2 regions of the Aminipila terrae genome follow, and region 2 is predicted to be linked to the other one. Evidence: riboswitches for the same ligand, from Rfam matches in the RefSeq annotation. Region 2 holds a riboswitch; the other holds the start of a gene.
What was found. Region 2 has a riboswitch for FMN ahead of ribD (bifunctional diaminohydroxyphosphoribosylaminopyrimidine deaminase/5-amino-6-(5-phosphoribosylamino)uracil reductase RibD). Riboswitches for the same ligand answer to the same signal wherever they lie in the genome.

Region 1 (11,179 bases), 730 kb from region 2:
CCGAATCGGCGTTTTTGAACCCTTAAGTGGGAAAGACAAGGAAATGGGAGAGATGGAAGCCAGGGGTATTGAGCTGGCCCATACTATGTTTCCAAAGGCTCTGGGAAAAGAAGTGGAACTTGTTTATGGGGACAATAAATCCGATATGAATGTAGCAGAAAGTGTAGCCAAGGAATTAGTAGATAAAAGAGTTTCTATTGTTCTTGGCAGTTATGGAAGTGCCAACTCCCTTGCTGCAGTAAGCACCTTTGAAAAGGCTAAGCTGCCGGCTATAGCCATAACCAATACAAATCCGCTGGTGACAAGTTATAACCCTTTTTATTTCAGGGTTTGCTTACTGGATTCTTTTCAGGGTGTTGCCCTGGCAAAGTATTCAGTAGAAGCGTTGAAGGCCAGTTCTGCAGCCATTATGAGGCCTGAGAATGATGATTATGCCATAGCCGTTTCACAGACGTTTTCAGATAAATTTATACAAATGACAGGAAATGCCAACGCAGTAGTGGTTTCCTGTGATTATGAAGCTGATAAGAAAAAACAGGTTACAGAAGATTTGAAAAAAATAAAAGAATCAGGTGCTCAGGTTGTTTTTTTACCTGTAAAATTAGAAGAAGCAGCTGAAATCCTGAAGCAGGCAAAAAAGATGGGCGTCACTGCTTTATTTTTAGGAACGGACCAATGGGATTCAACGAAATTAATGGAACTGGCAGGCAAAGAAGCAGTGCAGAATGTTTCATTCTCAACTATCTTTGACCCAAATACAAATACTACGATTATGTCTGACAACTTTAAAAAAGCTTATAAAGCCAAGTATGGACAGGACGCTGTTCCAGAAAGTGCGGCTGCTCTTGGTTTTGACGCTTATATGATTGCAGTGGATTCCTTAAACAAGGCAGGTACTGCCCTGAATGGAGAAGCTCTTAGAAAAGTTATTGCAAACACAAGAGAATTTCCGGGAGCCTCAGGAACTATCACATTTGATATGAACGGAGATCCTATCAAATCTGTGGTTGTAAAGAAAATTGTAGGAGGACAGGCCATATCGGCTTATACAATGGAGCCTGACATTGTAAGTATGTATTAAATAACTACATTTTTTAGCAGGAAAAAAGCATAATATTCTATTGAAAAAATTGTTTTTGTGGTAGAATAATAAAAAGTAGAAAAAAGGAGAAATTACCATGGAAGAAAAAATAAAAGAAGCTTTAGAAAATATCCGACCTTTCTTACAGAGAGACGGAGGAGATATCGAATTTGTTGAACTGACACCTGAAAACATTGTTAAAGTAAGATTACAGGGACACTGTGCAGGATGCCCTGGTGCAACCATGACACTGAAGGCAGTTGTTGAAAAACTATTAAAAGAATCATACCCTGAAATTGCAGGAGTAGAAAACGTTTAGTTTAGTAAGGAATAGATATGGAAAACGCTGAAAGAAAAAATCGGTTTACAGCGCTTCTGATTACTTTAATTGCAGTGGGGTGCCTGATCGCATTACCACTGCTTTTTAGTGGATGCGGCAAGGAAGTGAAGCAGTCTGCAGGGCCAGGAGTTCAACAGACTGAACAGCCTATTGATTTAAATATCCTTTGTGTAGGGGATGTTATGGTGCACAAACCACAGATAGAGTGTCAGTATGATGCAAGTACAGGTAAATACGATTATACAAATAATTATAAATATGTTAAAGATTACATAAGTCAGGCAGACCTGGCTCTGTGCAATGTTGAAACAACTTTTGCAGGAGCGCCGTATTCAGGGTATCCCGACTTCTGTGCCCCGGATGAATTAGCGGATGCACTAAAAGATACTGGCTTTGATGTGGCTATAACTTCAAACAACCATATGATGGACAGGGGAGGCCCTGGGATGAAGAGGACCCTTGAAGTACTAAGGTCCAAAGGATTTGAAACTGTGGGGAGCAGACTTGATAATCAGGAAAAACGGTACGCCATTACAGACGTAAAGGGTGTAAAAGTTGCTGTAGTAGCGTATACTTTTGAAACGTCAACAGGTGGTTCCGGTACTGCAATAAATGGAAGTGTTATTTCTCCTGAGAATGCACAACTGATTAATTCCTTTAGCTACGATACAATCGACCATGATCTGGCTCAGATCAAGAACACCTGTGAAGAAGCCAGGAAGGCAGGAGCAGAAATTGTTATATTGTACTACCACTGGGGAGAAGAATATCAGAATTCTGCGAATAAGTGGCAGAAATACATAGCGGAGAAAAGTGTAGACAATATGGATGTGGATATAATATTTGCATCACATCCTCATGTACTTCAGGAAATGGATTACATAAAAAACCAGACTACCGGTAAAACCGTTCCGGTATTCTACAGTATGGGAAATTTTATATCAAATCAGAGAATAGAAACCTTAAATAACAGATATACTGAAGAAGGAATAATTGCAAAGGTAAATCTGCAATATGACAAATCACAAGGTAAAGCAACTAATGTGAAAATGAGTGCAGTACCTACCTGGGTGGAAAAATATAATTCAGGTGGAAGACCAATTTACGAAATTATTCCTTTAGATGAAAACCTGCAAAATAATGAAACGCTGAAAGCTTCTGGACATATATCCAGAGCAGAAGCTGCATTGGAGGATGCAAATGGAATACTTGAAACGCATTGATGAATCGAAAGATGAAATGGTGAGAACCCTTCAGGAACTGGTATCAATCAAGAGTGTAGAGGATAAACCTGCTAAAGATGCCCCTTTTGGCAAAGGTGTGGCTGAAGCTTTTGATTACATGATGAAAAAAGCGGAATCCGAAGGATTTGACACAGAAAATGCAGACAATTACGGGGGACACATTGAATTCGGCGGTTATATTCTTGATGAGGAAGGACAGATTACTGGCACCAGTGACGAGGTAATGGGTATTATAGGCCATCTGGATGTGGTACCAGAGGGTTCTGACTGGGAATATGAACCATACGGAGGAGTTATAGCGGATGGCAGGATTTATGGAAGAGGAACAATAGATAATAAGGGACCGGTTGTAGCTGCATACTATGCCATGAAGGCACTTAGAGACAGCGGATACATGCCTGAAAAAAAGGTAAGGCTGATTCTTGGACTGGATGAAGAGACCAACTGGAAAGGTATGTACCATTACTTATCAAAGGTGAAGGCACCAGATTTTGGATTTACTCCGGATGCTGAATATCCGGCTATATATGCTGAGAAGGGAATTCTGGTTTTTCAGCTGGCTAAAAAAATCGGCAAAAGTGCAGGAAAGGGACTGGAACTCAGGAGCCTCACCGGGGGTAACGCACCTAATTCCGTAGCGGATTATGCCAGAGCCGTGGTCAGAGCAGATAAAATGGAAGCCTATGACAAAGTAAAAGAACTGGCATCCCAATACAGGGATCAAAATTGTGCTGAAGAGGGACAGCATGCCTATGGAGCTAAATTAAACTGTAAAGGTGTTGGTAAGAGCTTAGAAATAGTAGTGCAAGGTGTTTCTGCCCATGGAGCTACCCCGGAAGACGGAACCAACGCCGTTTCAGTATTAATGGACTTTTTAGGTAAAATTGACATAATAAATGATGACGTAAATGAATTTGTAGAGTTTTATAACAAACATATTGGCTTCGAACTGGACGGGAGTGCCATGGGATGTGGGCTTTCTGATGAAGCTTCAGGAAAACTGGTATTTAATGTGGGCAAGGTGGACCTTGAAGGAGAAGCGTTAATTCTTACTATAAACATAAGGTACCCTGTTACCTTCAATGATGACACAGTTTATCAGGCTATGATGCCTGTTATTAACAAGTATAATATGGGGGTCATAAAAATAAAAAACCAGGATCCTATTTACATGCCAAAGGATCATCCCATGATTAAAACATTAATGGAAATCTATGGAGAGCATACGGGAGATACGGAAAGAGAGCCTATTCTTATAGGAGGGGAACTTATGCCAGAGCTGCAAAGAATATCGTAGCTTTCGGAAGCATATTTCCTGGTGATTTTGATTCATCACATCAAAAAAATGAATGTATTGAAATCGACAAATTAGTTTTAAATGCGAAAATTTTTGCAGATGCTATTTACAGATTAACACACTAAGTATATAATAATATGCAGAATTGTTTCAGGGGGAGGTGTAAGTCCTCACCGGCGGTAATGAGTTTTATACTACGAGTCCGCGAGCTGAAAAGCAGAATGGGTCAGATTCCCATACCGACGGTATAGTCCGGATGAAAGAAACAGGCATGTTTAATTGACGTGCTTTTATTTCAATGCAGCATACCCTGAGAGAAATCTCAGGGTTTTTTTATTATTTAGAAAAGATTGAGAGGATTAAAAATGACATCACGAAACAAAACAGTTAAAATGGCCAAAATGGGTATGCTTGTGGCAATCTCAGTAGTTTTGGTATATTTAGTACACTTTCCTATTTTCCCGGCCGCAACATTTTTAGAATATGATCCTGCGGATATTCCGATTTTTATTGGTACATTTGCCTTTGGACCAATGGCGGGCCTTCTGCTGGCAATCGTTACTGCTGTAATCCAGGGAACAACGGTAAGTGCCATCAGTGGTTTGTATGGCATTATCATGCATATTTTAGCTACGGGTTCCTTTGTATTAGTTGCAGGAATGTTGTACAAGGGCAGAAAGAATAAAAAAGAAGCGGTAATAGCCCTTTGTGCTGGTGTTATTACCATGACTGTGGTAATGGTGATAGCCAATATGATTGTTACACCCCTGTTTACGGGTTGGCCCTTAAGCGCAGTTATGAAGGTAATGCCGTTTATTGTACTATTTAATCTGATAAAAGCCGGAGTGAATTCGGTAATAACTTTCTTCCTATATAAAAGGATAGCTGGATTTTTACATAAATAGCCAGATTATGATTAATATGTTAAGATAATAAAATGCCCTGAGTCAGTCAGGGCATTTTATTTATGTATACTTTTAATATTTTATTAAAATAAATTATGTGGTACAATAAAAGGTATGAGTAAATTAATTATAAAAGATGAGAAACAAACAAAAGAATTTGGGCTAAGGCTTGCGGATAAGCTGATGCCGGGAAGCGTTGTGGCGCTGATTGGCGATTTGGGAACAGGCAAAACAGCACTTACCAAATATATTGCAGAAGGACTTGGAATTAAGGAAACAATTACAAGCCCTACTTTTACTATTGTCCAGGAATATTACCAGGGCGGCTGCCTCTTTATCATTTTGACGTGTATAGAATCAATGATATAGAAGAAATGTTTGAACTTGGCTATGAGGAATATTTCTTTGGAAAAGGGGTGTGCATCGTAGAATGGGCAGACTTAATAACAGAGATTATTCCGGAAGATGCCCTTGTTATTAATATTACCTATGGACAGAATGAAGGGGAAAGAATTTACGACATAAAAGGACTGGAGGCGGGTCTATGAATATATTAGCCATTGAAACCACCGGGGCTGCGGCATCGGTGGCAGTAATCAATGAAAAGGGTCAGATTTTTGAGGAAGTTTGCAGGGAAACGCTGAATCATCTGCAGTTTTTAATGCCCATGGTGGAGAAGGTGCTCGAAAAAAGTAAATTGCATATAAACGATTTGACAGCAATCGCAGCATCTGAAGGACCAGGTTCTTTTACTGGTATCAGGATAGGTGTTTCTTCTGCCAGGGCACTGGCACAGGCATTGAAGTTAGAATGTATCAGCGTACCAACCCTAAAATCTTTCCTTTTTAACAAAGAAGAATACCAGGGTATTTACTGCCCTATTTTCAATGCCAGAAGGAACCAGGTATATGGGGGAGCCTATAAATGGGGTGACAGTCATTCGATTCAGGAAGTGGTAGAAGGAAAGGCTTATATGCTTTCGGAAATTCTGGATTTGCTGGCACAGGTTTTAGAAAAAGAACAGAATGAAGTAACTTTTTTTGGAGATGGTGTCGAAGCATATCAGTCTCAAATCGAGGAGTGGCAAAATTCATCGTTAAATAGCAATATACAAATTAACTTTGCAGATGCTGAAGCACGCTATCAAAAATCATCCTCTGTTGCAAAACTTGCTCTTGAATTGTATAAAGAGGGAAAAATGTGCCAGTTTAATGATCTCAGACCTAATTATATGAGAAAAGCCGAAGCAGAAAGAAAGTTAGATGAAGCAAAAGCGGCTCAGGATAAACGGTGAGCCCTATGAGTGAATTGATTATCCGAAGTGCAGAGGAGCGGGACATTAAGTCTATGGCAGAACTGGATAAAGTGTGCTTTGCAGATCCATGGAGTGAAGAGTCTTTTAAAAGTGAGATTATGGAAAATGAAAGGGCATTTTATATAGTTGCTGAAACGGATGATAAAATTGTGGGATATGCAGGATTGTGGGCTGTTTTCGACGAAGGACACATCACTAATGTGGCCGTCTCTCCAGCATATAGACGAAGAGGAATCGGAAGAGCTATTATTACAGTTTTAATAGAGACTGGAGAAGGTAATGGATTGAACAGTTTTACCCTGGAAGTAAGAGAATCCAATCTGCCAGCACAGAACTTATATAAAGAATTCAGCTTTAAGCCGGCGGGCATCCGAAAAGGCTATTATCTGGATAATGGTGAAAACGCTATAATTATGTGGCGTACTCATGAATAAAACAAATTACCTTTGAAATACTAAGATAAAAAGTATTTTGGAGGTTTGTAAAATGACAGTTTACTATGGCAATAACAGAAACAGAGATAATTATTACTATAACAGCAGTGAAGACTATTATGATGACATGAGCAATCCTGTATCAAATTGCAGCCGATTTGAGAGAAGGCACGATTTCAGCACATTTAATATGTCGGATTACATGTCATGTGAAAACTGCAGACATTTATCTTCAGATAACAAATGTATTGCACGTGCAGATACACATAATGGGAGTATGGAATGAAAAACGGAAAATTTTTAACAATGGCAATTGAGTCAAGCTGTGATGAGACTTCGGTAGCCTTACTTCTTGAAGGAAGGGAAGTGCTTTCCAATGTTATTTCCTCGCAGATAAAAGTACATCAGGTTTTTGGAGGAGTTGTACCCGAAATTGCATCCAGACATCATCTGGAAAACATCAATAATGTAACAACTCAGGCCTTGATGGAAGCAGGTGTTACGCTGGATGATGTGGACTTAATCGGTGTAACTTACGGACCTGGACTTGTGGGGGCGCTGTTGATTGGCTTAGCATCTGCAAAGGCGTACGCTTTTGCCAAAAACATTCCTTTAGTAGGAGTACATCATATACAAGGGCACATTAGTGCCAACTACATACAGTACCCTGATTTAGAGCCACCTTTTATGGCTTTGGTTGTTTCAGGGGGGCATACAAATATCGTAGAAGTAGAAAATTACAACTCTTTTAAAGTACTGGGCGGCACCCGGGATGATGCTGCCGGAGAAGCCTTTGATAAAGTCGCAAGAGTTCTGGGACTGGGATATCCAGGAGGGCCTTTAATTGATAAAATTTCAAAAGAAGGAGATGCGGAAGCTATTCCATTTAAGAGGGTGTTTCTTGAAAAGGGTAGCTATGATTTCAGTTTCAGCGGTATAAAGACAGGTGTACTGAATTACATCAATTCAGAAAAACAGGCAGGCAGAGAAGTGAACATTGCCAATGTTGCAGCCAGCTTTCAGCAGGCAGTTCTGGATGTAATTGTCACAAAAGCTGTGGATGCAGCCATAAAAATGAAAAAGGATAAGATTGTGCTGGCAGGAGGAGTGGCTGCAAACAGCAGGCTTCGGGAAATGCTCACGGAGAAGTGCGGAGAGAACGGAATTAAACTTTACTGTCCTGCACCTATTTTATGTACAGACAATGCAGCTATGATTGGATGTGCTGCATATTACAAATACAAAGCGGGATTTTGCAGTGATTTAACCTTGGATGCCTATCCAAATTTACCACTTACAGACATTTAAACTGCAAAATTCTGTAACGAAAATTAAAAAACGGAGATATGAAATGATAATACTTTCAGCAACGAATATAATGAAGGTATATGGCGTGGATGTAATTCTTAAAGATGTCTCTTTTCATGTAAATCAGGGAGACAGGATTGGCATAGTAGGCAACAATGGTGCAGGAAAGACCACCTTGCTGAATATATTATGTGGAGAAATGCCATATGACGATGGAAATGTATTTATTTCCGCGAATACAAGTATCGGATACTTAAAACAAAGTCAGAATTTTGATTCAGATAAGACACTAATAGAAGAAGTTTCAGCTATCTTCAGCCATATAGCTGACATGGAAAAGGAAATGGCTGAGTTGTCCCATGAAATTTCGGACAAGTCTTCAAAAGAAGAAAATGTAGATAAACTTCTGCAAAGATATGATGAAATCATGGAAGCTTATAACAGATGTAACGGTTATAGTTATAAAAGTGAAATAAATGGCATATTAAATAGCATGGCTTTTACAGAAGATTTTTATCATAAAAAGATATCCATGCTAAGTGGTGGAGAAAAAACCAGGCTGGCACTGGCCTGTCTTCTTTTAAAGAAACCAGATATCTTATTTTTAGACGAGCCGACCAACCATCTTGATATTGGAACCTTAAAATGGCTGGAGCAGTATCTCAAGTCCTATAGTGGAACAATTATATTAATATCCCATGACCGATATTTTCTGGATCAGACGGTTAACCGTATCTTTGAAGTGGAAAACCATAAGTTGTATACATATCAGGGTGGATATTCTGAATACGCAGAGAAAAAACGACAGAGACGGGAAGAAGAACTAAGGAAATATGAAGGACAGCAGAAAGAAATAGCCAGACAGGAAGAAATCATCAGAAGGTTTAAGCAACATGGTACAGAAAAACTGGCTAAGCGCGCCCAATCCAGAGAAAAACGGCTAGCCCAGATTGAGCTTGTGGAAAAGCCAGAGGCTCTTGTGGGCAAAATGAAAATACATTTTAAACAGCAGTTTAAGAGCGGAAATGATGTGGCTTTGGGAGAAGGTCTGCAAAAAGGATTTGGCTATGGCATGCAGAGAAAAGAGCTGTTTAAAAATGTAGATTTTGACATAAAAAGGGGTGAGAGAATTTGCATAGTAGGAGCAAATGGTGTGGGTAAAACTACCTTGCTTAAAATCCTCATGAATGAGCTTGAACCTGATGGCGGGCGGCTAAAGATAGGGCATAATGTTCAATTCGGGTATTATGATCAGGAACAGCAGAATCTGAATCCTTCCAATACAGTTTTTGATGAAATGAAAGATTCGTACAGACTCTACACGGACACAGAAATGAGAAGCATGCTGGGAAGATTTCTATTTAAAAATGAAAGCGTATTTTTAAATGTAGGAACTTTAAGTGGTGGAGAAAAGGCAAGGCTCTCCCTGCTGAAACTGATGCTTTCTGGTTCAAATGTGCTGATTCTGGATGAGCCGACCAATCATCTGGATATTACTTCAAAGGAAGTATTTGAAGATGCCCTGCTGGAGTTTCCTGGTACGGTCATTGTCGTATCCCATGACAGATATTTCTTAAACAAGGTTCCTACCAGAATCATGGAACTGGATACAGATGGCATGACAGCATATCTGGGTTCGTATGATTATTACATGGAAAAAAAGCAGGAAATTGTGTCAGGAAAAAAATATTTAAATGAGTTGAGCAGCGTTCAAAGCTTAAAAGATGAAGAGGTTTCGGAGGAATCAGAGTTTAAAAACCTGAGTTCCAGTGAACAAAGAAGAATAAATAAGGAGCTTGAAGCAAAAGCTAGAAGAAAGGAACGGGAGCAAAAAAAGCTGGAAGAGGAAATAGCAACACTGGAAAAACAAATTGCAGATTTGGAAAAAGAAATGTGCAAACAAGAGGTTTTCAGTAATCACATACTCCTTGCAGAATACCACGATAAAAGTGAGACTTGCAAAGCCAGGCTTTCCGAAACCTATGATAATTGGCTTTTAATACAGGAAGAGCAGGAATAATTATTGTGAAAAAATTGTGTTAATTTGTGTTAAAAATTATACAAAAATTTTTAAAAATGCTCTTGCATATCCTATAGTAGTAAATTATAATGAATTTTAGTCAATAGGACATAGAAAAAAATGAAATTGAGTGAAATGTATAGGAAATATATAGTTTCTAAAGTATGGAGGTTAGTTATATGACATTTGACAAAATAAAGGAAATTATTATTGAGCAGTTAAGCGTAGACGAAGCACAAGTTACTCTTGACACTCATCTTATGAAAGATTTAGAAGCTGATTCACTGGATGCAGTAGAAATAATCATGGCAATCGAAGATGAATTTGACATCGAAGTTCCAGATGAAGACGCTGAAAAGTTCCAGTGCGTTGGTGACATTGTTAAGTACGTTGAAGAAAAATTAAACTAGTCATCAGATGAAAGCCCGCAGATAGCGGGTTTTCGTTATTATTGAATATGGCTGGATATAAAAAGGAATTTGTGAAAATGAAAAAAGGTTCAAAAATATCAAATGCGGTAATTAAGCGGTTACCTAGATATAGAAGATATCTTAATGAGCTCAAAAGAAAAGGTGTTGATAAAATCTCTTCAAGAGAGTTAAGTGATTTAATCGGGTATACAGCTTCTCAGATCAGACAGGACCTTAACAATTTTGGGGGCTTCGGTCAACAGGGTTATGGCTACAACGTGGAAGCATTATATAATGAAATCAGCAGCATTTTGGGGCTTGATAAAGAATATAAAATGGTTATTGTAGGAGCAGGAAATCTGGGACAGGCCATTGCGAATCATACTTCATATTATAAAGCAGGATTTGTTGTATGTTCTTTATTTGAAGTAAATCCAAAGCTTGTAGGAATAAAGATAAATGATATCGATGTACGTGACTGCGAAGAACTGGTACCGTATATTGAAGATAACAGTATTGATATAGGAATTATCTGTACAACGAAAGATGCAGCACAGGAAGTGGCAGATAAAATGTCCTTTGCTGGTGTAAAAGGCATATGGAATTTTGCCGCTGTAGATTTGGAAGTTCCAGAAACTGTTGCAGTAGAAAATGTCCACTTAAGTGACGGGCTACATTCACTGGCATATCATATTAATAGAAATCATTATTTTGAATAGAAAATATGAAAATAACCGTTTCAAAAGAAACGGTTATTTGTTATAGTAGAACTTATAATAGATTAACCTTCTACGATAGCATCAACAGGACATGCATTAGCGCATG
Region 2 (11,179 bases):
GATTGGCAGTTCCGTAGGATTAACCTTTTTAGATTTTGCAAAGAATCTGGGAGTTATTATACTTCCAATATTAATCTTAACAACACTAATATTCGCTTTTATATATAAAAAAGCACTTATCACTACAGAAGAATTGAAAGCTAAAGTTATGGCTGTTAATGAAAAAGAATGTATAAAAAATAAAGTTCTTCTGAATAAAGGACTGGTAGTACTGGGCCTAACCGTATTAGGATTTATACTCCACGGAGTGCTTCATTATGAATCTGCAACCATTGCTCTGACCGGCGCTGTGATTCTGATGTTCATTTCTGGAGAAAATATAGAAGAAGTTTTCAAGGAAGTAGAATGGAAAACAATATTTTTCTTTGCTGGATTATTTATAATGGTTGGGGGTATTCAGGAAACAGGTATCATCAAACTGATTGCTGAAAATGTACTGAACCTGACAAATGGGGACCTTATGCTGACTGCTTTTGCCATTCTATGGGTTTCCGCCATTGCATCTGCATTTATTGATAATATACCATTTGTTGCAACTATGATTCCGATGATAAAGGATATGGGCGCACTCTCTGGTATGACCCTGGATCCACTTTGGTGGGCATTAGCTCTGGGCGCATGCCTTGGGGGAAATGGGACAATCATTGGTGCAAGTGCAAACGTTATTGCAACGGGTATGTCTGAACAGCATGGGCATAAAATAACTTTTGGACAATATTTTAAACTAGCCTTTCCTATTATGTTATTAACCATAGTAATCTGCTCCGTTTATATTTATTTTGTATACCTGATATAATAAATAGAATTTTTAGACCTCCTGACCGTATCGATTATATATCTACGGCGGGAGGTTTCTCTTCTGTTAATATACTTGCTTGTCCAATATAATGATTTGCATTTATAATCCACCACATGAGGGCTGGTAGCATCAATAAGCGCTATTCTCCTGTTTTTAAGAACCACGCCGTCTAACGAGTTATTGTCTGAAGAACAATGCATAAAATCTACATCTTCTCCCTTTTCCAGGTATGTCTCACCTATTTTCCTCATAAAGGTGGACTTTCCAACCCCTGGCCCACCTTTTATGCAAATAATTCTGTTTGCCTCACGTTGTCCCAATATGTAATTATAATAAGAATAAAAACCTTCAGTTGTGTTATTGCCCGGATAAATATGCCTTTCTAAAGCCACAAAAAACCGCCCCTTTCAAATTACTACTCTCGCTATAATATGAAAGAAACGGTTTAAATGTTCCGAAATTGTATTTGCTATGTTTGTTCTATATTTTAAAACTGTTGCATAAGGTTGACCATTTCAATTGCTCCCAGGGCACAGTCATACCCTTTGTTTCCAGCTTTTGTGCCTGCACGTTCTATAGCCTGTTCTATATTTTCTGTAGTAATAACCCCAAACATTACAGGTATACCCGTCTCCAGCCCTACATGAGCAATGCCTTTTGAAACTTCGCTGCAGACATAGTCATAATGAGTCGTATTTCCTCTGATGACTGCCCCCAGACAGATGACCGCATCGTATCTGCCAGATTTGGCCATTTTAGACGCCATCAAAGGAATTTCAAAAGCTCCTGGCACCCAGGCCACTTCAATATTATCCTCTTCCACACTGTGTCTTGTGAGTCCGTCAATAGCCCCTGAAAGCAGCCTGGACACAATAAACTCATTGAATCTTCCTGCTACAATGCCTACCTTTATATCTTTTGCTACCAGATTTCCTTCAAATACCTTCATTTTATATTCTCCTTATTTCTTTTGTTTTATAACCCTTAAAATGAAATTTTAATGATAACTCAGAATATGACCCATTTTTTCCTGTTTTGTTTTTAGATAAAAAAGATCATTTGGATTTGCTTCAATTTCAATACCCACCCGCTCTGAAATATTTATACCGTACTTAGAAAGCTGCTGTACTTTATCCGGGTTATTTGTCATGAGACGCACATCCTTTATTCCTAAATCCTTCAGAATCTGAGCAGCCATGAAATAATCTCTCAAATCTTCTTCAAATCCCAATGCCAGATTTGCTTCTACAGTATCCATCCCTTTATCCTGAAGAGCATATGCTTTGAGCTTATTGATCAGTCCGATTCCACGACCCTCCTGTCTCATATACAGCATCACACCACGTCCTTCACTTTCAATTTGCCTCATAGCAGCGTCATACTGCTCCCCACAGTCACATTTGATTGATCCCAGTGCATCTCCTGTAAGGCATTCAGAATGAACTCTGCAGAGCACCGGTCCCCCCTTTTCTATATTTCCTTTAACCAGTGCAATATGATGTTCTCCATTTATATCGTTTACGTATCCATATGCTGTAAAATCCCCATACCTGGTTGGAAGTTTAGTCTTTACAACTTTTTCTACCAGTTTTTCTGTACGCTTTCTGTAGTCTTTAAGTGCTTCAAGGGTAATAAAGACAAGTCCGTATTTTTGTGCAAATCCTTTTAATTCTGAAGTCCGCATCATTGTTCCATCTTCCCGCATTATTTCGCAGCATAAGCCGCATTCTTTGAGTCCCGACAGCCTCAGAAGGTCCACCGTTGCTTCCGTATGCCCTTCTCTTTCCAGAACACCGTAGGGCTTTGCCAGTAGGGGAAACATATGTCCCGGTCTTCTGAAATCTTCAGGTTTTGCTCCTTCTTCTACGGTTTTCATGGCCGTTATTGACCGCTCAACTGCTGAAATTCCAGTAGTAGTATCCACATGATCTATAGATACAGTAAAAGCGGTTTCATGATTATCTGTATTCTTCTGAACCATTTGATGCAGACCCAGTTTATCCACCATAGCTTTGCCCATGGGCATACATATTAATCCCTTTGCATGGGCTGCCATAAAGTTCACATTTTCTGTAGTGGCAAATTCTGCCGCACAGATTAAGTCTCCTTCATTCTCTCTGTCTTCCGCATCCGTCACAACAATCATCTTACCCTGCTTAAGGGCTATAATAGCTTCTTCAATTGTGTTATATTTAAACATTCTCTTATCCTCCTATTACCTGATTCCTAAAATCCGTTTTCTTCAAGAAACTCCATACTAATATGACTTTGTACTCTAGTTGTCTCACCTTTTAAACCAAGAAATCTTTCCACATATTTTCCTATGATATCGTTTTCCAGGTTTACTATTTCACCCACTTTTCTATCCAGTAAGGTAGTTTCCTTTCCAGTATGAGGTATCAGACAAACCTGAAAGCTGTCACTGTCCACTTTTGCTACAGTCAGACTCACCCCGTCTATGGCAATGGAGCCTTTTTGTACAATATATTTTATTATGTCCGTTCCTGCAGTAATGGTTATCCATGTAGCTATTTCATCAGGAACCCTGCTCTCAACAGTTCCTGTTCCATCAATATGTCCGGAAACCATGTGCCCTCCAAATCTTCCACCTGCTGCCATGGCTCTTTCCAGATTAACCGGACTCCCCTGATTTAAACTGCCCAGAGAACTCCTGGAAAGAGTTTCTCCCATTACATCTGCTTCAAAGGTATTACTTCCTAATTTTGTCACCGTTAAACAAACTCCATTTACAGCCACACTGTCACCAAGCTCTATCTGGTTAAAAATCTTATTGCCTTTAATAACAAGCCTGGATGAATTCCTGCCTTTTATAACAGATATTATTGTTCCTTTTTCTTCAATGATTCCAGTAAACATTTATCTGCCCCCTTTAAACTTCATATTCCATCAATATGTCATCGCCCAGTAATGTGATTTTTCTGTTCTTCAGTAAGAATGCTTTTTCCGGGTTCTCCGCCCCTGTGCCCTCAACAGCTGTAAGAGCATCTTTCCCTCCAAATATTTTTGGTGCCACATATGCATAAACATAATCCACCAGACCTTTATTCAAAGCTTCATAGTTTAATGTGCCACCTCCTTCAAGAAGTATACTGTCGATTCCTTTCTTTCCAAGGATTTGCATAAGAATATTTAAATCAATATGATTATGACTTTTAGGAATGGATAAAACGAAGCATCCTGCTTCTGTAAGCCTCTTGATTTTTTCATTATCATCAGATGCTGTAGCTATATAAGTTTCTATGCTCCCTGCTGTAGAAACAATGTAAGAATCTACTGGTATTCTTAAGTTTGTATCGCAAACTATTCTCTTTGGATTCTTCAGCCCTGGAAGTCTGCAATCCAGTCTTGGATTGTCTTTCAGTACGGTTCCTATTCCTACCATTATGGCCATATATTTATGCCGCAGCATATGAACATGGTCTCTGGCTGTTTCTCCCGTTATCCATTTTGATTTTCCTGTATATGCAGCAATTTTTCCATCCATAGTCATTGCATATTTCATAGCTACAAACGGTTTTTTTTCAATCATATAATGAAAAAAGACCTTATTTAATTCTCTGCATTCTTTTTCTAAAATTCCAAGAGTAACCTGAATACCTGATTTTTCTAATATTCCTATACCCTTTCCAGCTACAATTAGATTTGGATCCTGAACACCTACCACAACTCTGGATATTCCCTTTTCTATAATAGCCTCTGTGCAAGGAGGAGTTCTTCCGTAATGACAGCAAGGTTCCAAGGTAACATATATGGTTGCCCCTTTAGGGTCCTCAGTGCAATTTGCAAGGGCATTTCGTTCTGCATGAGGCATCCCTAATTTTTCATGATAACCCTGCCCAATAATATTTCCGTTTTTTACAACGATGGCACCCACTAGGGGATTAGGATTTGTCCACCCCTCTGCCTTTTTTGCCAGTTCTATAGCAAGCTGCATGTATTTTTCATCTGTCAAGATATCACCTCCAAATCTATAACTTAACTTATATAAAAAAATACCCTGGATAATTCTCCAGGGCATCTTTATTATGCTTTATATATTAACAACATATACTCATAATTCTTTTCAGGTTCTATCTTAAATCTAAAGCCGTTTAAATTTAAAAAGCTCTGAAATGTAAACATTTCAGAGCAAAAAAACTAAACGCAATATAAAACCTGCACTTATCTTCTTTCATCCAGACTATACTGTCGGCCTCGGAATTACACCGAATCTGCCTTGCGGCTCGTGGGCTATAACCACCGGTAGGGAATCACACCCTGCCCTGAAGACATATTATTCTTTTTTTCTAACTCATATTAACATAATAAATTTCACATGTCAATATTAGTTCTCTTTGTTCTCATCCTCGTTATTATGTACTTCTACATCACTTCTGAAAGTTTCTCCTTCAAAAGACATTGGCTCACATTCAATCACACCTGGCATCAGGTTTCCATTAGCAAGCTCATAAAATGCAACACCTGCTACGCATATGTAAGGTGTTAGCCAGAAATAGGCAATGCTTCCTACTAAAGAACCAAAACCTGCCAGTGCAGGATTTGTAAATGTAATTACTCCAGAAATAGCCATCATCGGAATGGATGCTAATAGTGCCCATCCAATAAAGCTAAGCTCTAAGCAGAAAAATTTCATCTTATTTCCAATCATCATTCGTTTACTTTCGGATAAACACTGCATAATTCCATATTCAGGATGGTCTGCCATAATTAAAAATGCCTGGCTGTATCTGTATGCAGCTATGATTCCAGGAACCACTAATAATAAAGTCCATAAAAAAATGAACAGGCACATCATAAAGTAAAGACCAAAAGCCTTGAAGAATTTCTCAAATCCATAAAATACCTGAGCCACTTCACATTCATTTCTTCTGAATAGATTTAAACAGAAAATAGAATAGCCTATAGTGAATGGTGCTGTCACCAGGATTGTATACAAGCTGGATAATAGTGATGCACTAGCCTTTCCGCTGAAAATAACATCTAAAATAGCTGCTGGCAGCATAAGTGCAACCATATAAACAGCAGTTGCAATAACTGCCATTTTCCATTTACCCTGCAACGATACGCGTGCTAGCGCCCTGATATTTTTACTGGTTTCTGTTACAATATTTTGATTCATATTCCTTCTCTTTCCTTCCCTTTTTTTATTGTATACATTTCGTACCCTTATATACCCTTAGTTTTCCATTATAACTTTTCGCTTTTACTATTTCAAGAGTTTTCCAAGTCCAATATAGATTATTAAGGTTCTGTTAATATTTTATTAATATTTTTGCATAAAAAATAGCCAGAATTAATCCGACTCTGGCTATTTTAATACATTTTAATATAAATTAGCAAAGATTTGTCTTATTTCTTCATTGGTTAAAGAAACATAGTTATTTGCGAGTAGTCTCTGTTGGTTTTCCACAGTCATCTTGGTAAATTCATGGATTTGTGGTTTGGTCATTCCATATTCTCTTAATGGCTTTCTGGAAATCAACTGATTTAGTAAGCATTCCAGTGCCTCATACACATTTTCTACAGGACAATTCAGTATATCAGCAAATATCTGATTTATCAGTGCGATTTTACCTTCCGGCGCTTTCCTCATATACATTTTAAAGACTTCCGTGAAGAACTGATAATTAGCTTCCCCATGGGGCACATGAAAAGTCCCTCCAATAGAATAGGATAATGCATGTACTGCAGCGCATCCTGCATTACCAAAGGCAATGCCAGCATAATTAGAAGCAAGTAAAAAATCTTTCAGGAAGGGTTTTCTTGCCTCTCTGTTATTTCCTGTAGCAGTGATGTTCTTATACCCATCCAATATCATCTCCATGGCTTTCAAAGAATACATCTCAGTAAAAGAAGAAGCTTTTGGAGACAAATAGGATTCTGCCGCATGAATCAGTGCATCTATGGAACTTGTTGCAAATACCTTGTCTGGCAGGCCGTCTAAACATTCAGGGATTAATACTGCCATATCTGCAAAAGTTTCTTCAGCAGCAATACCTTTTTTGGTATGTAAGGATTTCAACTCTGCAATGGCTACATTCGTTACTTCAGAACCGGTCCCACAAGTAGTTGGTACTACCACAACTTTTTTAAGTTTCTTCGGCTTTACAGTTCCCGTAAAAAGGTCCTGTGATTTTTCAGGTATATCAAGAGCTAATATCTTACAGATGTCAACTATAGTTCCACCGCCAAAAGCAATAATTCTGTCACAATCATACTTTTTCATTTCTTCAGCCATGGCGTCAATCATTTCATCGGAGGGTTCTCCCATTCCGAATGCCTCCTGATAGATAACATTTGTTTTTATATCAAGGGGTTCAACGTATGGTCTATACATCCACTGATTGGTGACTAAAACGTCTTTACTGCCTATTTTAAATTCTTCATTAAATTCTCTGAAAGTATCGAAATAAAATATTTTTGGTACCACTCTTAAAGCCTGCACAAAATTACCTCCCTGGCTAACTTATATATATGGCTTGAGATTTCATTCAGAACTTTGTATGAAATCTTTTTTCAAATTCATCTTTTAATTCATCTCTAAATTCAGGGTGTGCAATTTTAATTAGCGCTCTTGCTCTGTCCTGAAGAGTTCTTCCTTTCATCTCTGCAATGCCATATTCTGTTACAATATAATCCACATCATGCCTGTTGGTGGTAACAGCTGCACCATGTTCAATAAATGGAACTATTTTAGAAATCATACTTCCATCCTTTTTTTCAACAATAGACGGCATAGCAATGATAGCCTTTGCTTTTCCGTCAAGAGACATGGCTGCTCCTCTTACAAAATCAACCTGACCACCTACTCCTGAGAACTGCCTTGTTCCAATTGTATCAGACACCACCTGTCCCATAAAGTCTACCTGCAAACAAGCATTAATGCAAACCATTTTTGAGCACTGTGATACAATAACAGGATTATTCACATAATCTACAGGTTTCATTTCGATAATTGGGTTATTAGCTACAAAATCATACAGCCTTTTTGTTCCCATTAAAAAAGTAACTATCATTTTACCCTTATCAATAGATTTTTCTGTGCAGTCTATAACTCCTGCTTCATACAAATCTACCACCCCATCAGAAATCATTTCCGAATGAATTCCTAAATGTTTTTATCTTTAAGCTGGGATAATACAGCATCTGGAATAGCCCCTATACCAAGCTGTAATGTAGATCCATCTTCTATAAGAGAAGCACAGTGTTTTCCAATAGCTGTTTCAACATCACATATATCCGGCAACTTCAATTCTGGCAGTGGATGGGAAGTTTCCACAAAAGCATCAATCTGGCTTATATGAACAAAGGTTTCCCCATAAACAACCGGAACCTGGTCATTAATTTCAGCCAGCACTATCTTAGCCGATTTTATGGCCTGCATAGTAAAATCACAAGATACACCTACAGAACAAAATCCATTACGGTCAGGTGATGATACCATAATCATAGCCACATCTACCGGGAAAATCCCTTTTCTTATATATTTAGGCACTTCATGAAAATATACAGGTACAAATTGTCCATAGCCCTCAGCTAAACAGTTTCTGGTACTTGCACTGGTAAACCACCCTTCAAATCTAAAGTGATCTTTGTATTCAGGTTTTGTGTATTCGCTTTTGCCCAGAGTAACCATCTGAGACACAGTAACATCTTTATAATTTTCTGCATTTGCTACCATTGCATCAACTAGTGTTATTGGTTCTGCCACACAATGAGCAAGCACTACTCTGTCGCCATTCTTAATTCTCTGCACAGCTTCATCAGCAGTGCATTTTCTGCTTTCATAAATTTCTTTCCAATCCATCATCGGAATCCTCCATCTCTTTTTTATTTCTTTTTTATTTCTTTTTTATTTATTAACCTTCAGGCAAATTGTGTTTCATCCCACATTTTATAATGCCTTCCTTGGTTATAAACAATCATAGAAGTACAGTAATTATGCACTCCTGATTAGGCGCAGTAATTGATGCAAAGCATTTTATCAGCTATAACAAAACTGGCTTCACCCAGATGCTTTTCCTCAAGAGCATCAGAGCATAACCTTTGTCATAACCTGGATTGCATTTACTGCAAAATTAAACGCTATAATAAGCAGTCCCCTTCATAAAAACTGTTTATGATGTTTAAAAATAACCGCTCAGCAAAAAGACCGGGCGGCATACTAAAACTAGCTGTCAGCAGACTTAAGTCTGGTTATTTAATTGTTTTTGCTTTACTAATCTATTTCTTCACAATCATCTTATTTCCTCTGGATTTATATGTTAAATTTTTCTCAATTTTTATCTATAGTATAGACTTAAAAAAAATAATTTTCAAGACAATTATCAGAGATATTCTCTCATTTAGATGTATTTTTTGTTAAACATCATAGTAATGGCAAACACTGTGAATAATAAAGGTATAACATGATTCTTCATTATGTTATACTTGTCTTTGAAAACAGTTTGTGTTTGTATGAAGATTCCGTTATTTACGACAAAGTGTTACTATATCATTTTATTTTTTATAGATTTCAGATTAAAGAGGTAAATAAATGAATAGATGCATTATTATTACAGCCTTTATTAATGGCCATATCAGGGATATCGCTCATATATCCAAAGATGATTATATAATCTGCGCAGATGGAGGATATAAATTAGCAAAAAAAGAAGGTATTATTCCTCACCTGGTTATTGGTGATTTTGATTCTTTTACTGAATCTCCAGAGCTAAACATACCGACTATAATCCATCCTGTGGAAAAAGATGATACGGATACCCTGCTTTGTATCAAATATGCAGCAGAAAGAGAATTCAGGGAGATATGTCTTGTTGGTGGCATGGGTGGCCGGCTGGACCATACCATATCAAACCTCCAAAGTATGGCATGGTGTATTGACTTTTGGCACTCCAATCATATTAAAAATAAAAAGATAAGTATGCATGACAGTCAAAATGAAGTCATAATCATCATGAATGGCTCGGCCAAAATAGCAGGTCGGCCTGGAGAAAAAATTTCTTTAATCAGTTATTCGGACAACTGTATAAATGTGACTACAAAAAAACTAAAGTGGGAACTGACCAATGCTCACCTGACAAGTTCGTTTGCTTTAGGTATAAGTAATGAATTCTTAACTTCTGAGTGTGAAATTTCTGTAGAATCTGGTAAACTTCTTGTAATTCGATCTATAGATTGACTATACATTTATTGATTTTTGTGGGCATATTCATATTGTTACAAAATTGACATAGATGTGTCAATTTTATAACAATATAACTCAATATAAGTATAAAAAAATAGGATGACATTAATGTCACCCTATTTTTATATAAATCTATTTTGTCTTTACTACCCAAAGTCCTGAAACTGGAACTAAAGAACTTCTTCTCTGCTCTTTCCATCTTTATAGACTTTTCTCAGTATGTCATTTTGAAGGATATAAACAGATGTATCTGATATTCCCCTGGATTTCATATAATAATCATAGAACTGATTTACGTCCACATCTTTTCTAGTTTTTATATTCCATGCCCTGCCATCTTTGAAGACTCCATCCCGTGCCATTTCAAATCCGTAACCGTTTATAAAGAATGAACCATACGGAAGATAAGCGTGTTCTGCAACTATTCCTTTATCATAAGTAAATAAATTATGTCCCAGATAAATTGTATCCAAATGATCTAATCCCAATAAGTAGGAGATGGTTGGAAGGAAATCAGTTTGTCCCCCAGTATTATGTATTGTAGTGGTAACACTTTTATCTGCAGATGGAATGTGAATAATTAAAGGAATATTCATCCTGTCATCCCAATCATATGGATGTCCCAGAAGTCTACCCATTACCTCGTTGGTTTCATCAGATGCAGGAAGTCCCATGTGGTCTCCATAAATTGCAAAAATCGTATCGTCATAAAGCCCTGCCTTTTTAAACTCATCAAACAGCTTGGAAAGAGCATAATCCGTATAAGACACGCTGTTAAGATAATTGCCTACTAAAGTTCCTTTTTCTTCTGGTGCCAGTTTAATAAATTTATACTTATCCAGCATTTCATAAGGATGATGGTTGGAAAGTGTTATAACAAAGCTATAGAATGGTTCCTGAAGCTCTTTGATGTAATCCATGGCCTGAGGATAGAACTCCGAATCAGTCAGTCCCCATCCCATCCATTCTGTCATTTTAAAGTTACCCCCTGGGCGGGCCGTATCTCCAATCAATCCACCATAATAGTGATCAAAGCCTAAGGCTGGATATATATCGTCTCTATTCCAGAAGTCTCTGTTTTCATGGGCATGAAGTACAGCTGTCTCATAGCCCTGATCCTTTAAAAGCCATGGTAAGCCTCTGAAATAGTTTTTTTCATATAATTGATAGGT

Region 1: another riboswitch for FMN. It lies ahead of Ami3637_RS09840 (ECF transporter S component); the one in region 2 lies ahead of ribD (bifunctional diaminohydroxyphosphoribosylaminopyrimidine deaminase/5-amino-6-(5-phosphoribosylamino)uracil reductase RibD).

The regions. Positions count from the first base shown of each region.
Region 1 covers NZ_CP047591.1:2,081,220-2,092,398, forward strand. Annotated here, with positions in the region: gene Ami3637_RS09820 (ABC transporter substrate-binding protein) at 1-1,081, shown strand, start outside; gene Ami3637_RS09825 (NifU family protein) at 1,179-1,400, shown strand; gene Ami3637_RS09830 (CapA family protein) at 1,418-2,644, shown strand; gene Ami3637_RS09835 (Sapep family Mn(2+)-dependent dipeptidase) at 2,622-3,962, shown strand; FMN riboswitch at 4,105-4,234, shown strand; gene Ami3637_RS09840 (ECF transporter S component) at 4,328-4,867, shown strand; gene tsaE (tRNA (adenosine(37)-N6)-threonylcarbamoyltransferase complex ATPase subunit type 1 TsaE) at 4,982-5,236, shown strand; gene Ami3637_RS18590 (tRNA (adenosine(37)-N6)-threonylcarbamoyltransferase complex ATPase subunit type 1 TsaE) at 5,242-5,415, shown strand; gene tsaB (tRNA (adenosine(37)-N6)-threonylcarbamoyltransferase complex dimerization subunit type 1 TsaB) at 5,412-6,161, shown strand; gene rimI (ribosomal protein S18-alanine N-acetyltransferase) at 6,167-6,616, shown strand; gene Ami3637_RS09860 (hypothetical protein) at 6,669-6,902, shown strand; gene tsaD (tRNA (adenosine(37)-N6)-threonylcarbamoyltransferase complex transferase subunit TsaD) at 6,899-7,924, shown strand; gene abc-f (ribosomal protection-like ABC-F family protein) at 7,968-9,944, shown strand; gene acpP (acyl carrier protein) at 10,124-10,354, shown strand; gene Ami3637_RS09880 (redox-sensing transcriptional repressor Rex) at 10,402-11,073, shown strand; gene Ami3637_RS09885 (4Fe-4S binding protein) at 11,136-11,179, opposite strand, start outside.
Region 2 covers NZ_CP047591.1:2,809,828-2,821,006, reverse strand. Annotated here, with positions in the region: gene Ami3637_RS13550 (ArsB/NhaD family transporter) at 1-796, shown strand, start outside; gene Ami3637_RS13545 (hypothetical protein) at 775-1,191, opposite strand; gene ribH (6,7-dimethyl-8-ribityllumazine synthase) at 1,287-1,748, opposite strand; gene Ami3637_RS13535 (bifunctional 3,4-dihydroxy-2-butanone-4-phosphate synthase/GTP cyclohydrolase II) at 1,797-2,999, opposite strand; gene Ami3637_RS13530 (riboflavin synthase) at 3,026-3,676, opposite strand; gene ribD (bifunctional diaminohydroxyphosphoribosylaminopyrimidine deaminase/5-amino-6-(5-phosphoribosylamino)uracil reductase RibD) at 3,690-4,772, opposite strand; FMN riboswitch at 4,980-5,094, opposite strand; gene Ami3637_RS13520 (DUF975 family protein) at 5,145-5,939, opposite strand; gene Ami3637_RS13515 (4-hydroxybutyrate dehydrogenase) at 6,144-7,265, opposite strand; gene Ami3637_RS18715 (acetyl-CoA hydrolase/transferase family protein) at 7,312-7,914, opposite strand; gene Ami3637_RS18710 (acetyl-CoA hydrolase/transferase family protein) at 7,929-8,630, opposite strand; gene Ami3637_RS13505 (thiamine diphosphokinase) at 9,357-10,001, shown strand; gene Ami3637_RS13500 (LTA synthase family protein) at 10,178-11,179, opposite strand, start outside.